Regions from separate parts of the Aureimonas mangrovi genome, predicted to be linked through region 2. Evidence: predicted binding sites of a transcription regulator. Region 2 holds the regulator's gene; each other region holds the start of a gene.
The links. The regulator LexA, encoded in region 2, represses DNA repair genes until DNA is damaged. The targets are predictions, from matches to a motif close to TGTTCNNNNTGTGTTCNG.

Region 1 (5,596 bases), 400 kb from region 2:
TGCGCGCGATCCGCTCGCTCGTCGGCAAGGGCGCCCAGCTTCGCCCCCTGCCGCGCGACGTTCTCGACGCCGCCTACGATTCGGCGCAGAACCTCTATCGGCAACTCGACGAGACCAACGAGAACTGGAAGAAGATCTTCGACCCGTGGAACGAGTTCCGCACGCAGAGCTACGAATGGTTCCGCGTCGCCGAGTTCACCAACGACAGCTACGCCTATGCGCAGCAGGCTGCCGGACGCTAGGCGGCGGGCAGCATCGAGGCACAAGAAAAGAGGCCGGCGGAGCGATCCGCCGGCCTCTTCTTTTGGGCGCGCTACTGGCCGAAGCTCGGCGCTGCCGGCGCTTCAAAGCTCGGCGCTGCCGGGGCCCCGAACGAGGGCGGAGGCGGCGTCGCGTCCACCGGCCCAGCCGGCGGCGCGCCGAAGCTCGGAGGGGGCGGGGTGCCGAAGGAGGGGGCGCCCGGCGCCTGCGAGGGATCGCCGAAGCTCGGAACGTTGATCTGGATCGACGCGGGGTCGAACGTCGCCTCCGGCGTGAGGAAATACGTCACCGACTGCGGGAAGAAGATCAGCACCGCCACCATCACGAGCTGCAGGCACAGCCACGGAATCGCGCCGAGATAGATGTCGGATGTCTTCACCTCGGGCGGCGCGATGCCACGCAGGTAGAACAGCGCGAAGCCGAAGGGCGGGTGCATGAAGGCCGTCTGCAGGTTCACGCACAGGAGCACGCCGAACCAGATGAGATCAATGCCGAGCGAGTTCGCCACGGGCACGAGCAGCGGCACGATGATGAAGGCGATCTCGAAGAAATCGAGGAAGAAGGCGATGAAGAAGATGAAGACGTTGACGAAGATCAGGAAGCCGACGGCTCCACCGGGGATGTGCGACAGGAGATGTTCGATCCACAGGCCGCCGTCCATCCCTTGAAAGACGAGGCTGAAGACGGTGGCCCCGATGAGGATGAAGATCACCATGGCGGTGATGCGCATCGTCATCTTCATCGCTTCACGCGTGCGCGTCCAGTCGAGGCGTCGGTGCGCGGCAGCCAGGAGCATCGCGCCGATCGCACCCATGGCGCCGGCTTCGGTGGGCGTGGCAAGGCCTGCGAACATCGTGCCGAGGACGATCAGGATCAGCGCCAGCGAGGGCACCATCGCCTTGGCAACCTGCCAAAGAAGCGCCCCGCCGCTCTTGGTGCGCGCCTCCGGCGGCAGCGGCGGCATCAGATGCGGCTTCAGCCGCGACAGGACGAAGATGAAGGTGAGGAAGATCAGGATCTGCAGGAGCGCCGGTCCGATCGCGCCCTTGTACATGTCGCCCACCGAGCGCCCGAGCTGATCGGCGAGGATGATGAGGACGAGCGAGGGCGGGATGACCTGCGTGATCGTGCCAGACGCCGCGATGACGCCGGTCGCCAGACGCTTGGAATAGCCGTAGCGCATCATCACCGGCAGCGAGACGACACCCATCGCGATCACCGACGCCGCGACCGTGCCGGTGATGGCGCCGAGCACCGCGCCCACGATGATGACGGCATAGGCGACGCCGCCCGGCAGGGGCCCGAAGAGCTGGCCCGCCCCCTCCAGAAGGTCCTCGGCCAGCCCCGAGCGCTCGAGAACCGCGCCCATGAAGGTGAAGAACGGGATGGCGAGCAGGAGCTCGTTGGAGATGACCCCGTAGAAGCGCAGCGGCAGCGCGTTGAGGAGCGCCGGCGAGAAATGCTCCGTGAGGATGCCGAGAAGGCCGAAGAGCATCCCCGTCGCCGCCAGCGAGAAGGCGACCGGGAAGCCGAAGAGCAGGAAGCAGATCATGCCGCCGAACATCAGCGGCGGCATCGGACCGTAAGCGAACATGAGCGACCCCTCCGGTCTGCGGCCTACTGAAGAGGCTTTTCGTACTTCGTTTCGAGCTCGATCAGCCCGGCGAGCGCGGCAAAGCGCTTGATGAGCTCCGAAAGGCCCTGCAGGAACAGGAGGCCGAAGCCGAGCGGCAGCGCCGCCTTCGCCGGCCACAGGATCAGCCCGCCCGCGTTCATCGACGTTTCCCCCGAGATGAACGAGCGCCAGAAGAACGGCCAGCACAGGCTGAACAGGTATCCGACGACTGGGAGGAACAGGACGGCGAAGCCGATGATGTCGACATAGAGACGCGTGCGCGGCGCGAGCGTGGAATAGATGAGGTCCACGCGCACATGTTCGTTCATGCGCAGCGTATAGGCCGAGCCCAGAAGCACCATGCCGGCGAGAAGATACCACTGGATCTCGATCGCGCCGTTCGAACTGATATTGAGCGTGTAGCGCAGGAGCGCGTTTCCGCCGCTGATCAGCACCGCAGCAAGGACCATGTATTCCGCGATGACCGCAAATCCGGCGTTCAGCCGATCCACGGACCGGCTGAACAAGAGCAGCGCTCCCATCATTTCCTCCGCATTGGGCGCGTCGCGCCCTTCGGGATGGGCCAGCCGCCGACCTTTCCGGCCGACATCGATCGCGCGTTCTCGTGCGGTCGCTACGACATTCCGCGCAGACAAGGCCAGTCTTTTCTTGAACGACACCGTATCGCGCGTCTCCGCTGGGCGGGGACGACCGTGACGGAGGGCGACCCGCTCGCCCGCCGCATCGCCGCCCAGCGCAGGGCGGTGGAGGCGGTACGCGCCCGTCATGCATTCGAACTGCTGGTGCTCAGGCGCCTCGAGAGCCGTGCCGCTGGGAGCAGCGGATCGTCACTCGCGAAACTCCTGGAGCGCGCAGAGGCCCGGCGCGACAAGGCGCTGGAAAGCAGGGAGACAGGGGGCTTGGAGGCAAACGGCGGGGACGAGGACGACGAGGGTTGACTCTTCAGTCGCACTAGAACAAAACATGAACATCGACAAACCGGAGAACAGTCCGATGCTGCTCGTCAAGGAATGCGCCTCTCTCGCCGCGATCTCGGCCTTCGTCCTCTGCTTCAGCCTTTTCGCGACCGTCGTCTAATCATTTTCACGGTTGCGTACCCGGTCTCGATGCAGGTCGCGCGCTGTGGAATGCGTGGACCACGCGGCGCGGTGGCACGACAAATGCATCTCGGTCGGGCAGGGTGATCGTCTGCCGGCGTGGCGAGTCGAGTTCTCTACCGGTATCTGGATGTGTGCGAAGGGTGATGGCGATGGGCGAGGCGACGGCGGCGAACGGGCCAGGCTTCATCCATCTGCGCATCCACAGCGCCTTCTCTCTTCTGGAAGGCGCGCTGCGCATCGACCAGATCGTCAAGTTCGCCAAGGCGGACGGGGCGCCGGCGATCGGTATCGCCGATACCAACAATCTCTTCGGGGCCCTCGAATTCTCGGAGAAGGCGGCCAAGGCCGGGATCCAGCCCATCGTCGGCTGCCAGCTCGACGTCGACTTTTCGGACGCGGGCGAGCCGTCGGGGCAGGGGCGCGAGCGTAACGCGTTCTCTTCCATGGCGCCGATGGCCTTCATCGCCGCGACGGAAGAGGGCTACGCCAATCTCGTCGAAATCGTCTCCATGGCCTATCTCGCCCATGGCGGCGACGCGCGTCCCCACATCCTCGCCGAATGGCTGGAAGGACGCTGCGAAGGCGTCATCGCGCTGACCGGCGGGCCGCTCGGCCCGGTGGACGCGGCGCTGGACGCCGGCCGCGAACCGGTGGCGCGCGCGCGGCTGGAGCGGCTGAAGGCGCTATTTGCGGACAGACTGTATGTCGAACTCCAGCGTCACGGCGATCGCTGGCAGCGGCTGGAGGCCGACATCGTCGATCTCGCCTACGAGTTCGAGCTGCCGCTCGTGGCGACCAACGAGCCCTATTTTTTCGCACGCGAAGATTTCGATGCCCATGACGCGCTGATCGCGGTCGCCGAGAACCGTCTCGTCAGTCACGAGGATCGCCGTCGCCTGACGCCCGACCATTGTCTGAAGTCGGCCGAGGAGATGGGCGAGCTCTTCGCCGATCTGCCCGAGGCGCTGTCGAACACGGTCGAGATCGCGCGGCGCTGCTCGTTCCGTCCGCGCACTCGCAAGCCGATCCTGCCGCGTTTCGCGGGCGCCGACGCCGATCCGGAAGAAGCGCAGCGGGCCGAGGTCGCCGAGTTGCGGCGTCAGGCGGAGGAGGGGCTGGCCGCGCGCCTCTCCTATCACGGGACGGCGCCGGGACAGAGCGAGGACGACTATCGCGAGCGTCTGGCCTTCGAGCTCTCGGTCATCGAGCGGATGGGCTTTCCCGGCTACTTCCTGATCGTTGCCGACTTCATCAAATGGGCGAAGGCGCAAGGGATACCGGTGGGCCCGGGCCGCGGTTCGGGCGCCGGCTCGCTCGTCGCGTGGTCGCTGACCATCACCGACCTCGATCCGCTCCGCTTCTCTCTGCTGTTCGAGCGCTTCCTCAACCCGGACCGCGTGTCGATGCCCGACTTCGACATCGACTTCTGTCAGGACCGGCGCGAGGAGGTGATCCGCTACGTCCAGGCCAAGTACGGCCGAGAGCAGGTGGCGCAGATCATCACCTTCGGGTCGATGCAGGCGCGCGCCGTCCTGCGTGACGTCGGGCGCGTGCTCGAGATGAGCTACGGCCATGTCGACAAGCTCTGCAAGCTGGTGCCGGCCAACCCCGCCAACCCCGTCACGCTCGCGCAGGCGATCGAGGAGGAGCCGCGCCTGCAGGAGGCGCGCGAGAAGGAGGAGATCGTCGATCGCCTCCTGTCGATCGCGTTGAAGCTCGAAGGGCTCTACCGCCACGCGTCCACGCACGCGGCCGGCATCGTCATCGGGGACCGTCCGCTCTCCAAGCTCGTGCCGATGTACCGCGATCCGCGCTCCGACATGCCGGTCACGCAGTACAACATGAAGTGGGTCGAGCAGGCCGGGCTCGTGAAGTTCGACTTCCTCGGCCTGAAAACGCTGACGACACTGCAGACGGCGGTGGCGCTGATCGCTAGAAAGGGCGTGTCCCTCGACCTCGGTGCGCTGCCGCTCGACGATGCCAAGACCTACGAGATGATGACGCGCGGCGAGACCGTCGGCGTGTTCCAGGTGGAATCGGTCGGCATGCGCAAGGCGCTGATCGGGATGCGACCGGACTGTTTCGAGGACATCATCGCGCTGGTGGCGCTCTACCGCCCCGGCCCGATGGAAAACATCCCGGTCTACAACGCGCGCAAGCACGGCGAGGAGGATGTCGAGATCATCCATCCCAAGATGGAGCCGATCCTGCGCGAGACCCAGGGCGTGATCGTCTATCAGGAACAGGTGATGCAGATCGCCCAGGTCCTGTCGGGCTACACGCTCGGCGAGGCCGATCTCCTGCGCCGCGCGATGGGCAAGAAGATTCGCGCGGAGATGGACAAGCAGCGCGTGCGCTTCGTCGAAGGCGCGCTGGAGGGCGGCATCGCGAAGGCGCAGGCGAACACGATCTTCGACCTTCTGGCCAAGTTCGCCGACTACGGCTTCAACAAGAGCCACGCGGCAGCCTACGCGCTCGTCGCCTACCAGACGGCTTATCTGAAGGCGAACCACGCCACCGAGTTCCTCGCCGCCTCGATGACGCTCGACAGCGGCAACACGGACAAGCTCAACGATTTCCGCGTCGATGCGATGCGCCT
Region 2 (5,596 bases):
TTCTCGCTTGCGGCCTCGGAGGCGCCGGCCTTGCTGAATGGGAGGTCGGGCGCGCGCAGACCACGATCTTTTCGGGCGAGGCGACGGTGCGCCTGGAAGGGCGTGTCGTCTGGCGTGAGGCGGACGAACGAGGTCGCTACCGCTACGTCCTCGACGTCCTTTCCACCGAGCGCCCGGTCCTGTCGCGCCCGCCCGAGCGTGTGCGCATCGTGGTCTCCAGCCGACATGAGCCGATACCGGTGGGCGGCATCTATGAGGGGCTCGTGCGCCTGCGCCCGCCGCCGGGGCCGGCGATACCCGGTGCGCACGACTTCGTCTTCACGCCCTTTTTCTCAGGGCTCGGCGCCTACGGTTTCTCGCTCGGCGCGCCGGAGGCTGCGGCCCGGCCCGCCTCGCTCGACCTCGCACAGCGGATCGCAGCGCTGCGCGTCGAGGTGACCGAGCGCATCCGCACGGCGATCGGCGGGCCGGAAGGGGCGGTCGCGGCAGCACTGGTTACGGGGGCGCGCACCGCGATCCCGGACGAAATCAACGAATGGCTCCGCATCACGGGGCTTGCGCATGTCCTGTCTATCTCCGGCTTCCACATGGCGCTGGTGGCGGGTTTCGCGATGCTGTCCATCAGGGCGGTTATCGCAGCCTGGCCGGCTATGGCGCTTCGCGTGCCCGGCAAGAAAATCGCAGCGGCCGCCGCCTTCCTCGTCGCGACGGGGTATCTCATGATCGCGGGCGAGAACGTCGCGACGCTGCGCTCCTACATCATGCTCGCCATCATGCTGGGCGCCGTGATGCTCGACAGGCCGGCGCTGACGCTCCGAAACGTCGCCATCGCCGGCATCATCGTCATGGCGCTCAACCCGCACCAGGTGGTCACGGCGAGCTTCCAGATGTCCTTCGCGGCGACGGCCGCGCTCGTCGGCGCGTATGGCGCCATCACACGCTGGTGGAGCGCGCGCCGGGCTGGTGACAAACGCCCGCGCCGCGATCGCGGGCTTCTTGCCGGCATCCTCCTCGCCATCGGCGGGTTGGCCCTGACGGCCATCATCGCTGGCGCGGCGACGGCCATTTACGGCGCCTACCACTTTCAGCGGGCGGCAACCCTCGGCAGCCTGATCGCCAACGTGGCTGTGATGCCGCTCTTCTCGTTCTGGATCATGCCGCTTGCGCTCGTTTCGGTGTTGGTCATGCCCTTCGGGCTTGACGGACCGCTACTCAGGCTCATGGGATACGGCCTGACGGCCGTGTTCGAGATGGCGCGGTGGCTGGCCGAACGCTTTCCGGACCATGCAACCGGGATCATCTCGCCGCTCGCGCTGGTCATCCTTACAGCTGCGCTGCTGGCAGCCTGCTTTCTCGCGAGCCGTCTGAGATGGGTCTGCGTGCCGCTCGCGGTTGCTGGACTCTGGCTGGCGAGCAGCAAAGCGCCGCCGCCGGAACTCCTTGTCTTCGAGGATGGAAAGCAGGTCGCTCTGATCGATTCGGAAGGGCGGTTGCACCATTTGCGCGAGCGCCCGAACCGCTTCGTTGCCGACCAGTGGGAAAGGGCGTTCCCGCAAGAGCGGTTCGCGGTATTGTCGGGCGACACCGCTGCGCCGAGCGCCCGACCCGATCCTCTCTTCCAGCCCTTCGCATGTGGAGAGGACGGCGTGTGCCGGGCCGTCACACACTCAGGCCTCTCGATCGGCTGGACGGAAGACTACGAGAAGACCGGGCTTCTCTGTGACACGACAGACATCGCCATCGTCGCGCGCGCGATCAGGCTCTCACAATGCCGATCCGGCGCGCATCTGGTGACGCTGCGGACTCTGCGCGCCAGCGGCTCGCTTGCCTTCGATGGCCGCCTGCCGAGCGATGGCGCACTTCGGATTCGTCGCGCGGTTCCGGACGAGCCGCACGAGTGGAACCTCCACCGTCTTGCATCATGGCCGGAATACTGGCGCAACCCGAATGCCGGCAATGTCGACGCCAGCGATGTCGATGCTGGTGATAGGGGCGATGTCGCCAACGCGACCACGCCAGCCGTGGCCGAATAGCTTGGCAGGCGAGAACTGCCAGGCAGCGCCCCGGCTCAGTAACGGCGGATCAATCCGACGAGGCGGCCCTGCACCTTCACCTGATCGGCGCCGAAGATACGCGTTTCATAGGCCGGGTTCGCGGCCTCCAGCGCGATGCGATCGCCTTTGCGACGGAAGCGCTTGAGCGTCGCCTCTTCGTCGTCCACGAGGGCGACGACGATGTCACCGGGGCTTGCTGTATCCGCGCGGCGGATGACCACCGTATCTCCGTCCAGAATGCCGGCCTCGATCATCGAATCGCCCGCGACGTCGAGTGCGTAATGTTCGCCCTGGCCGATCATGTCGGGCGGCAGCGCAACGCTGCGTGTGTTGTGCTGGATCGCCGAGATCGGAACGCCGGCAGCGATGCGCCCCATCACCGGGATACTGACGATGTCGTTCGCGGCCTCCGCGATCCGGGTCGGTCGGGCCTCCTCGACGGCCGGAGCCCGAGAGCCACCGACGATGCTGGGTCGGAAGCCAGCCTGCGGACGTGGTGGAGCCTTGGCTGCCGCGCCCTCCGGCAACCGTAGAATTTCCAATGCGCGGGCCCGGTTCGGAAGACGGCGAATGAAGCCTCGTTCCTCCAGAGCCGTGATAAGCCGGTGAATGCCGCTCTTCGACTTCAATTCGAGAGCGTCCTTCATTTCGTCGAAGGACGGCGGAACGCCGGCCGCCTGCAGCCGATCGTTGATGAAGATCAAGAGATCGTGCTGCTTGCGCGTCAGCATACGTGCGCCCCGGACGAATCAAAAACAAAACCTGAACAAAGCTATCTGTTCTGTTTGTGTTCCGCAAGCGTCAGTCGAGTGGAAGATAGCTGCATTCGTCTCCCGCGCGCGCTGCCTGCGCGTTCGCTGGGCGCAGCAGGAGCGCCGTGGCGCCGGCGTAGACGGAGAGGAGCGAGGAGTCCTGCCGGGGGAGCGGACGGATCGTCGGCCTCTCGCCGTCGCCGCTTTCGATCCTCGCACGCATGAACTCGGCGCGATGGTCGTTGGCCGGCAGGTCGGTGGCGAGGATGCCTTTGCGAAAGCCTGGAGCGTCGTCCAGGCCGGCGAGGCGGCGCAGGAGCGGGCGCAGGAACAGCGTCGCCGTCACCATGCTCGATGCCGGGTTGCCCGGCAGCCCGAGGACCCACATCGGCCCGCGGCGCCCGGCCATCAATGGCTTTCCGGGCCGCATCGCGACCTTCCAGAAGTCGAGGGAAACGCCGGATGCTTCCAGCGCGCGCGCGACGAGATCGTGGTCCCCGACCGAGGCCCCGCCGATCGTCACGAGGATGTCTGCGTCTTGCCGGACGGCCTCGTCGATGCGCGCCGTCAAAGCGTCCATCCTATCCGGCGCGATGCCGAGATCGATCACCTCGGCGCCGTTCGCCTCCGCGAGCGCCATGATGCCGTAGGTGTTGGAGGCGACGATCTGCGCGGGGCCGACAGGCTCACCGGGCGGGACGAGTTCGTCGCCCGTCGCCAGAACCGCCACGCGCGGTCTGCGAAGGACCGTCAGGCTCGGATGCCCGCCGCTGGCTGCGAGCGCGAGGGTGCCGGCACCGAGCCGCGTTCCGGCCTCGACCAGCGTTCCGCCTTCGCGGAAGTCGTTGCCGGCCGGGCGGATGTGACTTCCTTGCGTGATCGGCTGCGTCGGGATAACCGAAGCCTCGTCCGGCCGGGCGGTGTTTTCCTGAATGAGCACTGCATTCGCGCCGGGGGGAACCGGCGCGCCGGTGAAAATGCGAACGGCTTCGCCGGGGCCCAACTGTCTCTCGAACGCGTTGCCCGCAGCGGAAGCGCCAATCAGCCGAAGCGGCGTGCCGACGCGGACGTCCTCGGCGCGCACGGCATATCCGTCCATCGCCGACGCGTCGAAATCGGGCTGGGTGCGGTGCGCGACGACGGTCTCAGCGAGGATGCGGCCCGCCGCCGCGCGAAGCGGCAGCTCTTCTGTGCCGCCGATGGCAATCGCGTCGCGAAGCAGCCGCTCGAGCGCGTCCTCGACCGGCAGAAGGCTCACGAGACCGAGCCCTCGCCGTATCGCCACTCTCCTGAGCGCCCGCCGGCTTTGTGGAGGAGGCGGATGCCGGAGATTTCCATCGATCGGTCCACCGCTTTCGCCATGTCGTAGATGGTGAGGCACGCGACTGAGACGGCGGTCAGGGCCTCCATCTCAACCCCCGTCTTGCCGCCGACCTTGGCCGTCGCGCTCACGCGCAGGCCCGGAAGCGCCGGTTCGATCGATATTTCGACGCCGACCTTCTCTAGCATCAGAGGATGGCAGAGAGGAATCAGTTCAGACGTCTTCTTGGCACCCATGATGCCGGCGATGCGGGCGATCGCGACGACATCACCCTTTGCGGCCTGGCCCGTGCGGATGAGCTCCAGCGTCTCGGGCCGCATCAGAACGAGGCCTTCGGCGGTCGCCGCGCGCGCCGTCTCCGCCTTCTCACCGACATCGACCATCGAAGCGGCGCCGGTGGCGTCGAGATGGGTGAGGCGCGTCTCGTTCATGCGGCCTCGCGGCGAAGAAGGGCCTGCGTCGCGGCGGTCACGTCGCTCTGGCGCATGAGGCTTTCCCCGACGAGGAACGTGTCGATACCGGCACGTGAGAGGCGGGCGCAATCGGCAGCCGTGTTGATGCCGCTTTCGCCGACGACGAGCCGCCCTTCGGGAACGAGGCGAACGAGGCGTTCGCTGACGGCCAGATCTGTCTTAAAGCTGCGCAGGTCACGGTTGTTGATGCCGATCAGCGGCGAAGCAAGGCGCAGGGCGCGCTCCATCTCGGCTTCGTCGTGAACCTCGATCAGAACATCGAGGCCGTAATGGCTTGCGCTGGCCTCGAGGTCAGCTGCCAGCGCGTCGTCAACCGCCGCCATGATAACGAGGATCGCGTCCGCGCCCCAGGCGCGCGCTTCCGCGACCTGATAGGTGTCGAACATGAAATCCTTGCGCAGCGCGGGCAGGGCGGTCGCGTCGCGCGCGGCGGTGAGGAAGGATGGTTCGCCCTGAAAGGACGGCGCGTCGGTCAGGACGCTGAGGCAGGCCGCTCCGCCCGTTTCGTAGGCACGGGCGAGCGCCGGCGGATCGAAATCCTCGCGGATCAGGCCCTTGGAGGGGCTCGCCTTCTTCACTTCCGCGATCAGCGCGAAATCGCCCTTCGCCACGCGCCTTCGGAGCGCGGCATGAAAGCCGCGCGGCGCGTCACGCGTGACGACGGCGCGCTCGAGGTCGGCGAGGCTGCGGATCGCCTTGGCTGCGGCGATCTCCTCGCGCTTGTAGGCCTCGATCCGGGAGAGAATGTCGCTCATCGGGCCGTTCCTGCCTCTTCCTTCGTTGCGGCAACGAGGCGGTCGAGCGCGGCGCGCGCTGCGCCGCTGTCGATCGACTTTGACGCCATCGCGATGCCTTCGGCAAGGTCGGCCGCTTCGCCGGCGACGACGAGGGCGCCGCCTGCGTTCAGAAGCACGATGTCGCGATAGCCGCTTTCCGCACCGGCGAGGACGTCCCGCAGGGCCTGCGCATTGGCGGCCGCATCGCCGCCTTTGATCT
Region 3 (5,596 bases), 1.6 Mb from region 2:
AGACCGCGCCGCTGTCGGGTGAGCCGCCGACGGCACGCTGCATGATCCTCGTCACGCCGGACGGCGAGCGCTCGATGAGCACCTATCTCGGCGCCTGCGTGGAACTCGGCCCCGAGGACATCGACGAGACGCTCGTGGCGGCGGCGAAGGTCACCTATTTCGAGGGCTATCTCTGGGATCCTCCGCGCGCCAAGGACGCGATCGTGAAGGCGGCGACGATCGCCCACGACGCAGGCAACGAAGTGGCAATGACGCTGTCGGATTCCTTCTGCGTCGATCGTTATCGCGGCGAATTTCTCGAACTCATGCGTTCCGGCACCGTCGACATCGTCTTCGCCAACGAGGCCGAGGCGCTCGCGCTCTACGAGACGGACGATCTCGACGATGCGCTCGTGCGCATCGGGCAGGACACGAAGCGACTTGCCGTCGTCACCCGCTCCGAGAAGGGCTGCGTCGTCGTGAGAGGCGCGGAGCGCCAGACCTTCGAGGCGACGCGCGTCGAGACCGTGGTCGACACCACCGGCGCAGGCGATCTGTTCGCCGCCGGTTTCCTGCGGGGCTACACGATGGGCCTCGACGATGCGCGCTCGGCCGCGCTCGGCGCCGTCGCGGCCGGCCACATCATCGCGCAGATCGGCCCACGGCCGATGCAGCCGCTCGCGAAGATTCCGCAAGCCGCGCGGCTGCTCAACGGCGGATGACGACGGCGTCGGGCCGTCGCCCAGGGTCCGTACCGGATGGCTGAAACGACGACAGGCCCTCGGCCGGAGTGAAATCGGACAGCCGTCGCGCGGCCGGGGCGCGCGACGTCGGCAGATGAGGAAGGCGGCATGCGCAAGCTCTATATCGCGAACAAGAACTACTCCTCCTGGTCGCTGCGCCCTTGGGTGCTGATGCGCGAACTCGGCTTCGACTTCGACGAGGTGCTCGTCCCCTTCGAGGCCGACAGCTGGAAGAGCTTCCGCGCCTTTTCGCCGAACGGCCGCGTGCCATGCCTCGTCGACGGCGCGCTGACCGTCTGGGACTCGCTCGCCATCGCCGAATATCTCGCCGAGCAGAACCCGCGCGTGTGGCCGGCGGGGCGCGAGGCGCGAGCTTACGCCCGCTCTGTCGCGGCCGAAATGCATTCGGGCCTCGAGGCCCTACGGGCGCGCTGCACCTTCAATGCCGGGCTGCGCATCCGCCTCGAGTCGCGCCCCAAGGCCCTCCTGCGCGACATCGCGCGCGTCGACGAGATTTTCGCGACAGGCCTCGAACGCTTCGGCGGCCCGTTCCTGGCGGGCGACGGCTTCACGGCCGCCGACGCCTTCTTCGCGCCCGTCGCCTTCCGGGTTCAGACCTACGGGCTCGAGCTTTCCGCGCCTTCGGCCGCCTATGTGGAGCGGCTGCTCGCGCTGCCCTCGATGCGCGAATGGTACGAGGCGGGTCTCGCCGAGCCTTGGCGCGAAGCCGGCCACGAGGAGGATGCCCGCACCATGGGCGTCATCACCGCGGATCTGCGCCATTCGGCGACCTGAGCCCTCCGTCCTAGGCGGGACTTTTGCGCCGACGGTCAGGCCGTTTCGAGATCGGCAACAGCTCGCACGCCCGACGCCTCACCCGCCATGCGGTAGGCGATCGCCTCGGCCAGATGAACGCTTCGGACGATGTCACTCGCTTCGAGATCGGCAAGCGTCCGCGCCACCTTGAGGATGCGGTGATAGGCCCGAGCCGAAAAGCGCGCCTTGTCCGCCGCCTCGCGCAATAGCGCCGCACCGCCCTCGTCGAGTTCGGCCACCGTCTCCACCGCCGCCGACGGGCACTCGGCGTTGAGCCCGACACCGGGAAGGCCGAGCGTCGTATAGCGCTCCATCTGCATCGCGCGCGCCCGCTCCACCCGCGCCTTCACCGCCGCGGAGCTCTCGGACGCCGTTGCCGGGCGCATCAGATCGGACGCGCTCACGGCCGGCACTTCGACGCGCAGATCGATCCGGTCGAGCAGCGGGCCGGAGATGCGTGCCTGATAGTCCGTCTGGCAGCGCGGACCCCGCGCGCAGGTATGGCCGGGCTCACCCGCCATGCCGCAACGGCAGGGGTTCATCGCCGCGACGAGCTGGAAGCGCGCGGGATAGGTGACGTGATGATTGGCGCGCGCGATCACGCTCTGTCCGCTTTCCAAGGGCTGGCGCAGCGAATCGAGGACGGCCGGCGTGAACTCGGGAAACTCGTCGAGAAAGAGAACACCGCGATGGGCCAGGGAAACCTCGCCCGGCCGCACCCGCAGGCCCCCGCCCACCATCGCCGCCATCGAAGCCGAATGATGCGGGGCGCGGAAGGGCCGGCGGTCGGTTAGCCGCCCGCCCGCCAGCTCGCCCGAAATGGAAGCGATGGTCGAGACCTCCAGCAACTCGGCCGGCGAAAGCGCCGGCAGGATCGAGGGCAGGCGCGCCGCCAGCATCGACTTGCCCGAGCCCGGCGGGCCCGACATCAGGAGATTGTGGCCGCCGGCGGCCGCCACCTCCAAGGCGCGCCGCGCCCCGGCCTGCCCGCGGATGTCGGCAAGGTCCGGCAGCCCTTCGGCCGCGACCTTCACCGCCGCCTGCGGCCGGGACAACACCTGCGTGCCGCGAAAGTGGTTGGCGAGCTGGATGAGGCTGCGCGGCGCGAGGATCTCCATCTCCGCGCTCGCCCACGCCGCTTCCGGGCCGCAGGCTGCGGGGCACAGAAGGCCCATCTCCATCGCGTTGGCGGCCATCGCCGCCGGGAGCGCTCCGGCGACCGGGGCGATCGTGCCGTCCAGCGACAGCTCACCGAGAACAACGAAGCCGGCCAGCGCGTCCGAAGGAAGTGCACCGAGCGCCGCCATCAGGCCCAGCGCGATCGGAAGATCGTAGTGCGAGCCTTCCTTCGGCAGATCGGCCGGCGCGAGGTTGACCGTCACGCGCTTGGGCGGCATTGCGAGCCCGGACGCATGAAGCGCGGCCTGCACCCGCTCCCGGCTCTCGGCGACGGCCTTGTCTGCCAGGCCCACGATCTGCATGCCGACGCGGCCCGGCGCGACCATAACCTGCACGTCGACCCGCACGGCGTCGATGCCCTGAAACGCGACCGTGGTGACCCGAGCGACCATGATTCGACATCCTGTCTGGGCAGACGCCGCCGTCCAACACACTCTGAACGCGAACTGTTAGCAGCAGCACAACCGGAGGACAAGAACGCAAAGCGAACAAAAAGCGGCCGAATCGCTTCTCGCGATCCGGCCGCTCGAGAGGTTATCGCTCTGTTAATGGCCGCGTGTCAGTTGATGCGCCCCTCGATCACGACCTCGTTGGGGCCGAGGCGACGGCCGTCGCGCCGATCTTCACGTCGGTCATCGCGATAGTCCCGACGATCATCGCGCCGGTCGTCACGCCGGTCGGCGCGCCAGTCACGGCGATCGTCCCGGCGATCCTCCCGCCAGTCACGACGGTCGTCCCGGCGGTCGTCGCGCCAGTCACGGCGATCATCGCGGCGCTCATCACGCCAGTCACGGCGGTCTTCGCGGACCTCGCGTCGGACATCGCCGCGATCGAGGCCGCGATAGCGATCACGGTCGCGGTAGAAGGAGCGCCCACGATAGTGGTTGTCCCAGTAATTGCCGAACTGGAAGGAGATGACGGGCGCATTGAACCGCTCGACGACCCGCGTGCCGGTGTAGCGGGTGCCGCCGTAGGACTGGGCGAGGTAGTTGGACGACATCCAGCCGCGCAGGCCGGCATAGGTGACGTCGCACCAGGAGCGGTTGGACAGGCACCCGTGCACGTTCACGCTGGCACCACCGCGCACGACATCGACGGCTGGATAGGCGGTGGAGGGCCCGGAGCGCAGATTGACGTTGGTGGTGGCGACGGCTGGGGCGGCGGATGCCACGGCCGGAACGAGCAGTGCGCCGACAATCAGGAGCGGGCGCAGGAAGGTCTTCGACATGGGGTTACGTCTCCTTCGGGGACGAAGCGTTGATCCGTGACCCGAGAAAAACCACGCCCTGCCCGAACGGTTGCCGAACGCAGCGTTCAGCCGGCGTTCAGACGATCGAGGAGGCCCGTCAGCGCTTCGCCTCGACCGCATCCCAGAACAGCGCAGCGATATCGGCCCCGCCGAAGCGCTTGACCTCGCGGATGCCGGTCGGGGAGGTGACGTTGATCTCGGTCAGATAGTCGCCGATCACGTCGATCCCGACGAAAATCTGGCCTCGTTCCTTGAGGGCGGGGCCGATGCGCTCGCAGATCTCGCGCTCGCGGGCCGTCAGCTCGGTCGCCTCAGCGCGCCCGCCGACATGCATGTTGGATCGCGCATCGGTCTCCGCCGGCACGCGGTTGATCGCCCCGACCGGCTCGCCATCGATGAGGATGATGCGCTTGTCGCCCTTCCGCACGTCCTTCAGGTAGCGCTGGACGATGAAGGGCTCCCGGAACAGGAGCGCGAAGGTTTCCATGAAGGAGGTGAGGTTGCGGTCCTCGCGCGTCAGGTGGAAGACGCCGGCGCCGCCATTGCCGTAGAGCGGCTTCATCACGATCTCACCGTGCTCGGCGCGGAAGGCAGCGACCTCCGCCGGATCCTTGGTGATCAGCGTTTCCGGCATCAGGTCGGTGAACTCGGTGACGAAGATCTTCTCGGGCATGTTGCGCACCCAGGCCGGGTCGTTGACCACGAGCGTCTTCGGGTGGATGCGCTCCAGGAGGTGCGTCGAGGTGATGTAGTTCATGTCGAAGGGCGGGTCCTGGCGCAACAGCACCACGTCCATCGTCGAGAGGTCGACGCGCGCGGGCTCGCCCAGCGTGAAGTGCTTTCCCTGTTCCTCACGGAGGTTCATCGCCTCGACCCGCGCCGAGACGACGCCGTCGCGGAAGGTCAGGCGATCGGGCGTATAGTGAAAGAGCTCGTGCCCCCGGCGCTCGGCCTCGAGGCACAGGGCGAAGGTCGAATCGCCCTTGATGGTGATCGAGGAGACATGGTCCATCTGGACCGCGACCTTCAAAGCCATGACTTCACGTCCTTCGCTGCGCGATGCTGGCCCTTGCGGTACTCAAGCGCGCCGGCTGCCGCAAGTCAGATCGCGAGCTGCTGGCCCATCTCCACGACGCGGTTGGTCGGCAGGCGGTAGAACTGCGTGGCATCGGCCACCTGCCTGTAGAGCGCGATGTAGAGCCGATCCTGCCAGTTCGGCATGCCGCGGTGGGCGAGCGCGCGCAGCGAGCGGCGCGACAGGAAGAACGAGGTCTGCATGATCTCGAACTTCAGCCCCTGGCGCTTGGCGAGCGCGAGCGCGGCCGGCACGTTCGGCTCCTCCATGTAGCCGAAGGTGACGGTCACGCGCTTGAAGCGGTCGTCGATCGGCTCGATCAGGAGGCGGTGCTCGGCGGAGACGCGCGGCTTGTTGGCCGTCTTGACCGTCAGGATCCAATTCTGCTCGTGCAGCACGCCGTTGTGCTTGATGTTGTGCAGGAGCGAGGACGGGGCGATCAAGGGATCGCCCGACATGAAGACTGCGGTTCCGGGCGCCGTCGCGGGCTTGGAGCGCCGGAGCATCGCGCACAGTTCCTCCAGCGGCACCGCATCGCGCGCGGCCTTCTCCTGG
Region 4 (5,596 bases), 190 kb from region 2:
AACGTCGGCGACCAAAGGCGACAGCGCCTCGACATCGGCTGCCGCATCGGTTTCGGCCACACCATCATCTGCATCAGCCTGCGGCGCGTCGTTCACCGGTGTCTCGGCTGCCGGCTGTGCGGCCGCGTCCGCAGGCGGCGCCGCCTCCTGTGCGAAAGCGCCGGGGGCAGCCGCAAGGAGAAGGACGAGCGCGAGCGAGGACGAAACGAGGTTCGGCATGGGTCGATGGCTCCTTTGCCGGAAAAACATCATCAGACGTCGAGATCCTCGACGAAGGCGGCCCGCTCCTGGATGAAGCGAAAACGCGCCTCTGGCTTGTTTCCCATCAGCGCGTCGACCGCACCGGAGGTTCCCGCTCCTGGCCCATCATCGATCGCGATCTTCAGGAGCGTGCGCTTGCGCACGTCCATCGTCGTCTCCTTAAGCTGGCTCGGCAGCATTTCGCCGAGGCCCTTGAAGCGCGACACCTCGATCTTGCCCTTACCCTTGAATTCGCGCGCGATGATGCGCTCGCGATCCGCGTCGTCGCGCGCATAGATCGTCTTGCCGCCCTGGCTGAGCTTGTAGAGCGGGGGCACGGCGAGGAAGAGATGCCCCTGGCGGATCAGTTCCGGCATTTCCTGGTAGAAGAAGGTGATGAGGAGCGAGGCGATGTGCGCGCCGTCGACGTCCGCGTCGGTCATGATGACGACGCGCTCGTAGCGAAGGTCTTCCTCGCGGTATTTCGAGCGCGTGCCGCAGCCGAGCGCCTGGATCAGGTCGGCGAGCTGCTGGTTCGCGCCGAGCTTCTCGCGCCCCGCCGAGGCGACGTTGAGAATCTTCCCGCGCAAGGGGAGGATCGCCTGCCGAGCGCGGTCGCGCGCCTGCTTGGCCGAGCCACCGGCCGAGTCACCCTCGACGATGAAGAGTTCGGCGCCCGCAGCGCCCGTCTGCGAACAATCCGCCAGCTTGCCGGGGAGGCGGAGCTTGCGCGTCGCCGACTTGCGGCTGACCTCCTTTTCCGCGCGTCGGCGCAGGCGCTCGTCGGCGCGTTCGACTACCCATTCGATCAGCCGCGCGGCATCCTGCGGCGAGGAGGCCAGCCAGATGTCGAAGCTGTCGCGGATCGAGTTCTCGACGATGCGCTGCGCCTCGGTCGTGGCCAGTCGATCCTTCGTCTGCCCGACGAACTCCGGCTCCCGAATGAACACCGAAAGCATGGCCGAGGCCGAAACCATCACATCGTCGGCGGTGATCGAGGCGGCCTTGCGGTTGCCCGAGATTTCCGCGAACGCCTTCAAACCGCGCAGGAGAACGGCGCGAAGGCCCGCCTCGTGCGTGCCGCCCTCTGGCGTCGGGATCGTGTTGCAGTAAGAGCGTACGAAGCCGTCGCCCGTCGTCCAGGAGACCGCCCATTCGACGGATCCGTGGCCCGAGACCTTCTCGGTGCGTCCGGCGAAGATCTGTGCCGCGACGCGATGCTCCTGACCGATAGCGGCGGCCAGATAGTCCTTCAGGCCGCCCGGGAAGTGGAAGCTCTGGCGCGCCGGCAGCGTGGAGTCGGCGGGCAGGAGGCGCGGATCGCAGCTCCAGCGGATTTCGACTCCACCGAAGAGATAGGCTTTCGATCGCGCCATCGCGTGGACGCGTGCGGGATCGAAGGTCGCGCCGTTGCCGAAGATCGTCTCGTCTGGCTTGAAGCGCACGCGTGTGCCACGCCGGTTCTGCGTTTCACCCACTTCCTCTAGCGCGGTCACCGCCTTCCCGCGCTCGTAGACCTGCCGATAGAGCTTGCGCGAGCGCGCGATCTCGACCTCGAGCCGTTCCGACAGTGCGTTGACGACCGAAACGCCGACGCCGTGCAGGCCGCCGGAGGTCTCGTAGACCTTCGAATCGAACTTTCCGCCTGCGTGCAGCGTCGTCATGATGACTTCGAGCGCCGACTTGTCGCGATACTTCGGATGCGGATCGACGGGGATGCCGCGCCCGTTGTCCGAAACGGTCAGGAAGCCGTCCGCATCCAGAAAAACCTCGATGACGGTCGCGTGGCCGGCGACGGCCTCGTCCATCGAGTTGTCGATGACCTCGGCGAAGAGATGGTGCAGCGCCTTCTCGTCCGTCCCGCCGACATACATCCCGGGGCGGCGGCGCACCGGCTCCAGCCCTTCCAGAACCTCGATGTCGGCAGCCGTGTAGTCGGCGTTGGGGACGAAGGCGGTCTCCGGAGCAGTCACGACCGGGCGTTCGGCGCGCAGCGCCGCCGCTCTGGTGCCGCCTCGCGTGCGCGCTGCACCGCCGGAAAAGAGATCGTCGCTCATCGGAGGGTCCGTCGGGTGATTCGCCTCAACTCCCGGATCTGCGGGGTTCTGCCACGTCCAAGGCCTATACTTTCACGAAATGTTCTTCAAGGTGCGGTGGCGTTCGGCGATGCGATATCCCCACGCGAAAAGGCCCCCGCAAGCGGGGGCCTCCCTGTTCGTCGTTCGAGCGCGAAGCTCAGACCGAGTAGTACATGTCGAACTCGATCGGGTGCGGCGTCATCTCGTAACGCAGCACTTCGGCCATCTTCAGGTCGATGAAGGCGTCGATCTGATCGTCGTCGAACACGCCGCCGGCCTTCAGGAAGTCGCGGTCGGCGTCGAGGCTCTCCATCGCTTCGCGGAGCGAACGGCAGACCGTCGGGATCTCCTTCAGCTCTTCGGGCGGCAGGTCGTACAGATCCTTGTCCATGGCAGCGCCCGGATGGATCTTGTTCTTGATGCCGTCGAGGCCGGCCATCAGCATGGCGGAGAAGGCGAGGTACGGGTTCGCCGTCGGATCCGGGAAGCGGACCTCGACGCGCTTGGCCTTCGGCGACTGGCCGAAGGGGATGCGGCAGGAGGCCGAGCGGTTGCGCGCCGAGTAGGCGAGCAGCACCGGAGCCTCGTAGCCCGGCACCAGACGCTTGAACGAGTTGGTCGACGGGTTGGTGAAGGCGTTGAGCGCCTTCGCATGCTTGATGATGCCGCCGATGTAGAACAGCGCCGTCTCGGAGAGGCCCGCATACTCGTTGCCGGCGAAGGCCGGCTTGCCGCCCTTCCAGATCGACTGGTGGACGTGCATGCCCGAGCCGTTGTCGCCGAAGACGGGCTTGGGCATGAAGGTGGCGGTCTTGCCGTAGGCGTTCGCGACCTGATGGATCACGTACTTGTAGATCTGCATCTTGTCGGCGTTGCGCACGAGCGTGTCGAACTTGATGCCGAGTTCATGCTGCGCAGCCGCCACCTCGTGGTGGTGCTTCTCGACCGAGACGCCCATCTCGGCCATGACCGTGAGCATCTCCGAGCGCATGTCCTGGCAGGAATCGATCGGCGGGACGGGGAAGTAGCCGCCCTTGATGCGCGGACGATGGCCCAGATTGCCCGTCTCGTAGTCGGCGTCGTCGTTCGACGGCAGCTCGGTGGAGTCGAGCTTGAAGCCCGTGTTGTACGGGTCGGCCTTGTACTTCACGTCGTCGAAGATGAAGAACTCGGCTTCCGGGCCGAAGAAGGCGGTGTCACCGACGCCCGACTGCTGCAGGTAGGCCTCGGCCTTCTTGGCCGTCGAGCGCGGGTCGCGATTGTAGCTCTCGCCCGAGATCGGGTCGAGGATATCGCAGTAGACCGCCATGGTCGACTGAGCGAAGAACGGGTCCATGTGCGCCGTCTCGGGATCCGGCATCAGCACCATGTCGGACTCGTTTATGGCCTTCCAGCCGCCGATCGACGAGCCGTCGAACATCGAGCCTTCGGAGAACATGTCCTCGTCGACGATCGCAACGTCCATCGTGACGTGCTGCAGCTTGCCCTTGGGGTCGGTGAAGCGCAGGTCGACGAATTTGACGTCGTTATCCTTGATCTGCTTCAGAATGTCGTTCGCTGAGGTCATGACGTCCTTCCTGGAATGTCTGGGAACGTGGCGGATGGAATGAAGTGTCAGATCGCGTCGACACCGGCTTCGCCGGTGCGGATGCGGATCGCTTCCTCGATGTTGGAGACGAAGATCTTGCCGTCGCCGATCCGGCCTGTCTGGGCGGCCTTGCGGATGGCCTCGACCGCGCCAGAGACGGCCTCGTCGGCCAGCACGATCTCGATCTTCACCTTGGGCAGGAAATCGACGACATACTCGGCGCCGCGGTAGAGCTCCGTGTGGCCCTTCTGGCGCCCGAAGCCCTTGGCCTCGGTGACCGTGATGCCCTGGAGGCCGACGTCCTGGAGGGCTTCCTTCACTTCATCGAGCTTGAACGGCTTGATGATCGCCTCGACCTTTTTCATCGGACCTCTTCTCCTCGTGCCTCCCTGCGGCAACCGACGAGCGTGCTGGCACGATCGAAGCCTGTCACCGGTGCCGCTGCGGGCTCGCCTCCGGGCGAGACTCGTGCGACGTATCGGCCGTTGTGTATCGGTTCGCCGTGGAGCGCGCCACACCTCGTTGACGTCGAACTGATCGACCTTCAGTCAAACGATCGCAAATCTTTTGGGCAAAGTGAATTGAAAGTAGGCAACATGGGCTTTCCGCTGCCATCAGTCGCCCTTTTCACGCCGAACGAGATGCGCAGCATTGATGCAGCCGCGGCCCAGGCGGGGCAAAGCGGCACCGCTCTGATGGCCCGTGCAGGACGCGCGGTCGCTGATTGCGCACGCACGTTGAAACCGGGAGGTCCTGTCGCGGTTCTGGCCGGCCCGGGGAAGAACGGCGGTGACGGGTATGCCGCAGCCATCGAACTGCGCGATGCCGGCGAAGAAGTCCGGCTATTCGCTCTTCCTGAGGGCCCGTCGGAGACGGATGCGCGGCATTTCGCCGAGGAGTGGAACGCGCCGCCCGAGCCCTTCTATTCTTTCGACCCGAGCGCCTTCGCGCTCGTTATCGATGCGCTCTTCGGCGCCGGGCTCTCGCGACCGCTCGACGGCGTCTTTCTCGACCTCGTCCGCCGCGTCAACGCCGCCGACACGCGCGTCCTCGCGGTCGACGTGCCGAGCGGCGTACGCGGGGCGGACGGACGCGTGGAAGGCGAGGCGGTGATGGCGGACGCGACGGTGACCTTCGTCGCCCGCAAGCCGGGACACCTCCTCCTGCCCGGAAGAGACCTGTGCGGCGTTCTGACCGTCGCCGACATTGGTATCGATACCGAAGCGCTCGGCGCCACGCCGCCTGAGGCGTTCGCAAACGAGCCCGCGCTGTTCGCAGCCCATCTCCTGAGGCCGCAGGCGGCGCAGCACAAGTATGATCGTGGCCACGTCGGCGTCTTTAGCGGCGGCCCCACGCAGACCGGTGCTGCACGTATGGCGGGGATGGCGGCCCTGCGCGGTGGGGCCGGGCTCGTCACGGTGCTTTCGCCCCCTTCCGCAACCCTCGTCAATGCGTCGCATCTGACGGCCGTGATGCTAAAGCGCTGTGCCGACACCGGTGAACTCGCAACGCTCTTGAAGGACGAGAGGCTGGGGACCTTCGTGCTCGGGCCCGGCTTCGGCGATCTCGCTCGTGCCTCCGCTTTCGCGCTGGCAATCCTGGGCCGGAAACGCCGGTTGGTACTCGACGCCGACGGAATCACGGCCTTCGCCGAGGAGCCCGACGCGCTTTTCGCGGCAGCGCGCAGCGA

Region 1: the regulator LexA is predicted to act here: its motif matches at 2,850-2,867, upstream of dnaE (DNA polymerase III subunit alpha).
Region 3: the regulator LexA is predicted to act here: its motif matches at 3,191-3,208, upstream of H1343_RS16670 (YifB family Mg chelatase-like AAA ATPase).
Region 4: the regulator LexA is predicted to act here: its motif matches at 2,367-2,384, upstream of parE (DNA topoisomerase IV subunit B).

What each region holds. Positions count from the first base shown of each region.
Region 1 covers NZ_CP059692.1:2,203,916-2,209,511, reverse strand. Annotated here, with positions in the region: gene H1343_RS10540 (TRAP transporter substrate-binding protein) at 1-242, shown strand, start outside; gene H1343_RS10535 (TRAP transporter large permease) at 314-1,855, opposite strand; gene H1343_RS10530 (TRAP transporter small permease subunit) at 1,879-2,418, opposite strand; gene H1343_RS10525 (hypothetical protein) at 2,455-2,835, shown strand; gene dnaE (DNA polymerase III subunit alpha) at 3,141-5,596, shown strand, end outside.
Region 2 covers NZ_CP059692.1:1,801,350-1,806,945, forward strand. Annotated here, with positions in the region: gene H1343_RS08505 (ComEC/Rec2 family competence protein) at 1-2,033, shown strand, start outside; gene lexA (transcriptional repressor LexA) at 2,069-2,785, opposite strand; gene H1343_RS08515 (molybdopterin molybdotransferase MoeA) at 2,856-4,064, opposite strand; gene moaC (cyclic pyranopterin monophosphate synthase MoaC) at 4,061-4,558, opposite strand; gene trpC (indole-3-glycerol phosphate synthase TrpC) at 4,555-5,355, opposite strand; gene trpD (anthranilate phosphoribosyltransferase) at 5,352-5,596, opposite strand, start outside.
Region 3 covers NZ_CP059692.1:3,448,215-3,453,810, forward strand. Annotated here, with positions in the region: gene H1343_RS16660 (adenosine kinase) at 1-701, shown strand, start outside; gene H1343_RS16665 (glutathione S-transferase family protein) at 831-1,517, shown strand; gene H1343_RS16670 (YifB family Mg chelatase-like AAA ATPase) at 1,553-3,109, opposite strand; gene H1343_RS16675 (SH3 domain-containing protein) at 3,277-3,945, opposite strand; gene gshB (glutathione synthase) at 4,064-5,002, opposite strand; gene H1343_RS16685 (potassium transporter Kup) at 5,068-5,596, opposite strand, start outside.
Region 4 covers NZ_CP059692.1:1,991,095-1,996,690, reverse strand. Annotated here, with positions in the region: gene H1343_RS09555 (hypothetical protein) at 1-219, opposite strand, end outside; gene parE (DNA topoisomerase IV subunit B) at 252-2,297, opposite strand; gene glnA (type I glutamate--ammonia ligase) at 2,476-3,885, opposite strand; gene H1343_RS09540 (P-II family nitrogen regulator) at 3,933-4,271, opposite strand; gene H1343_RS09535 (NAD(P)H-hydrate dehydratase) at 4,503-5,596, shown strand, end outside.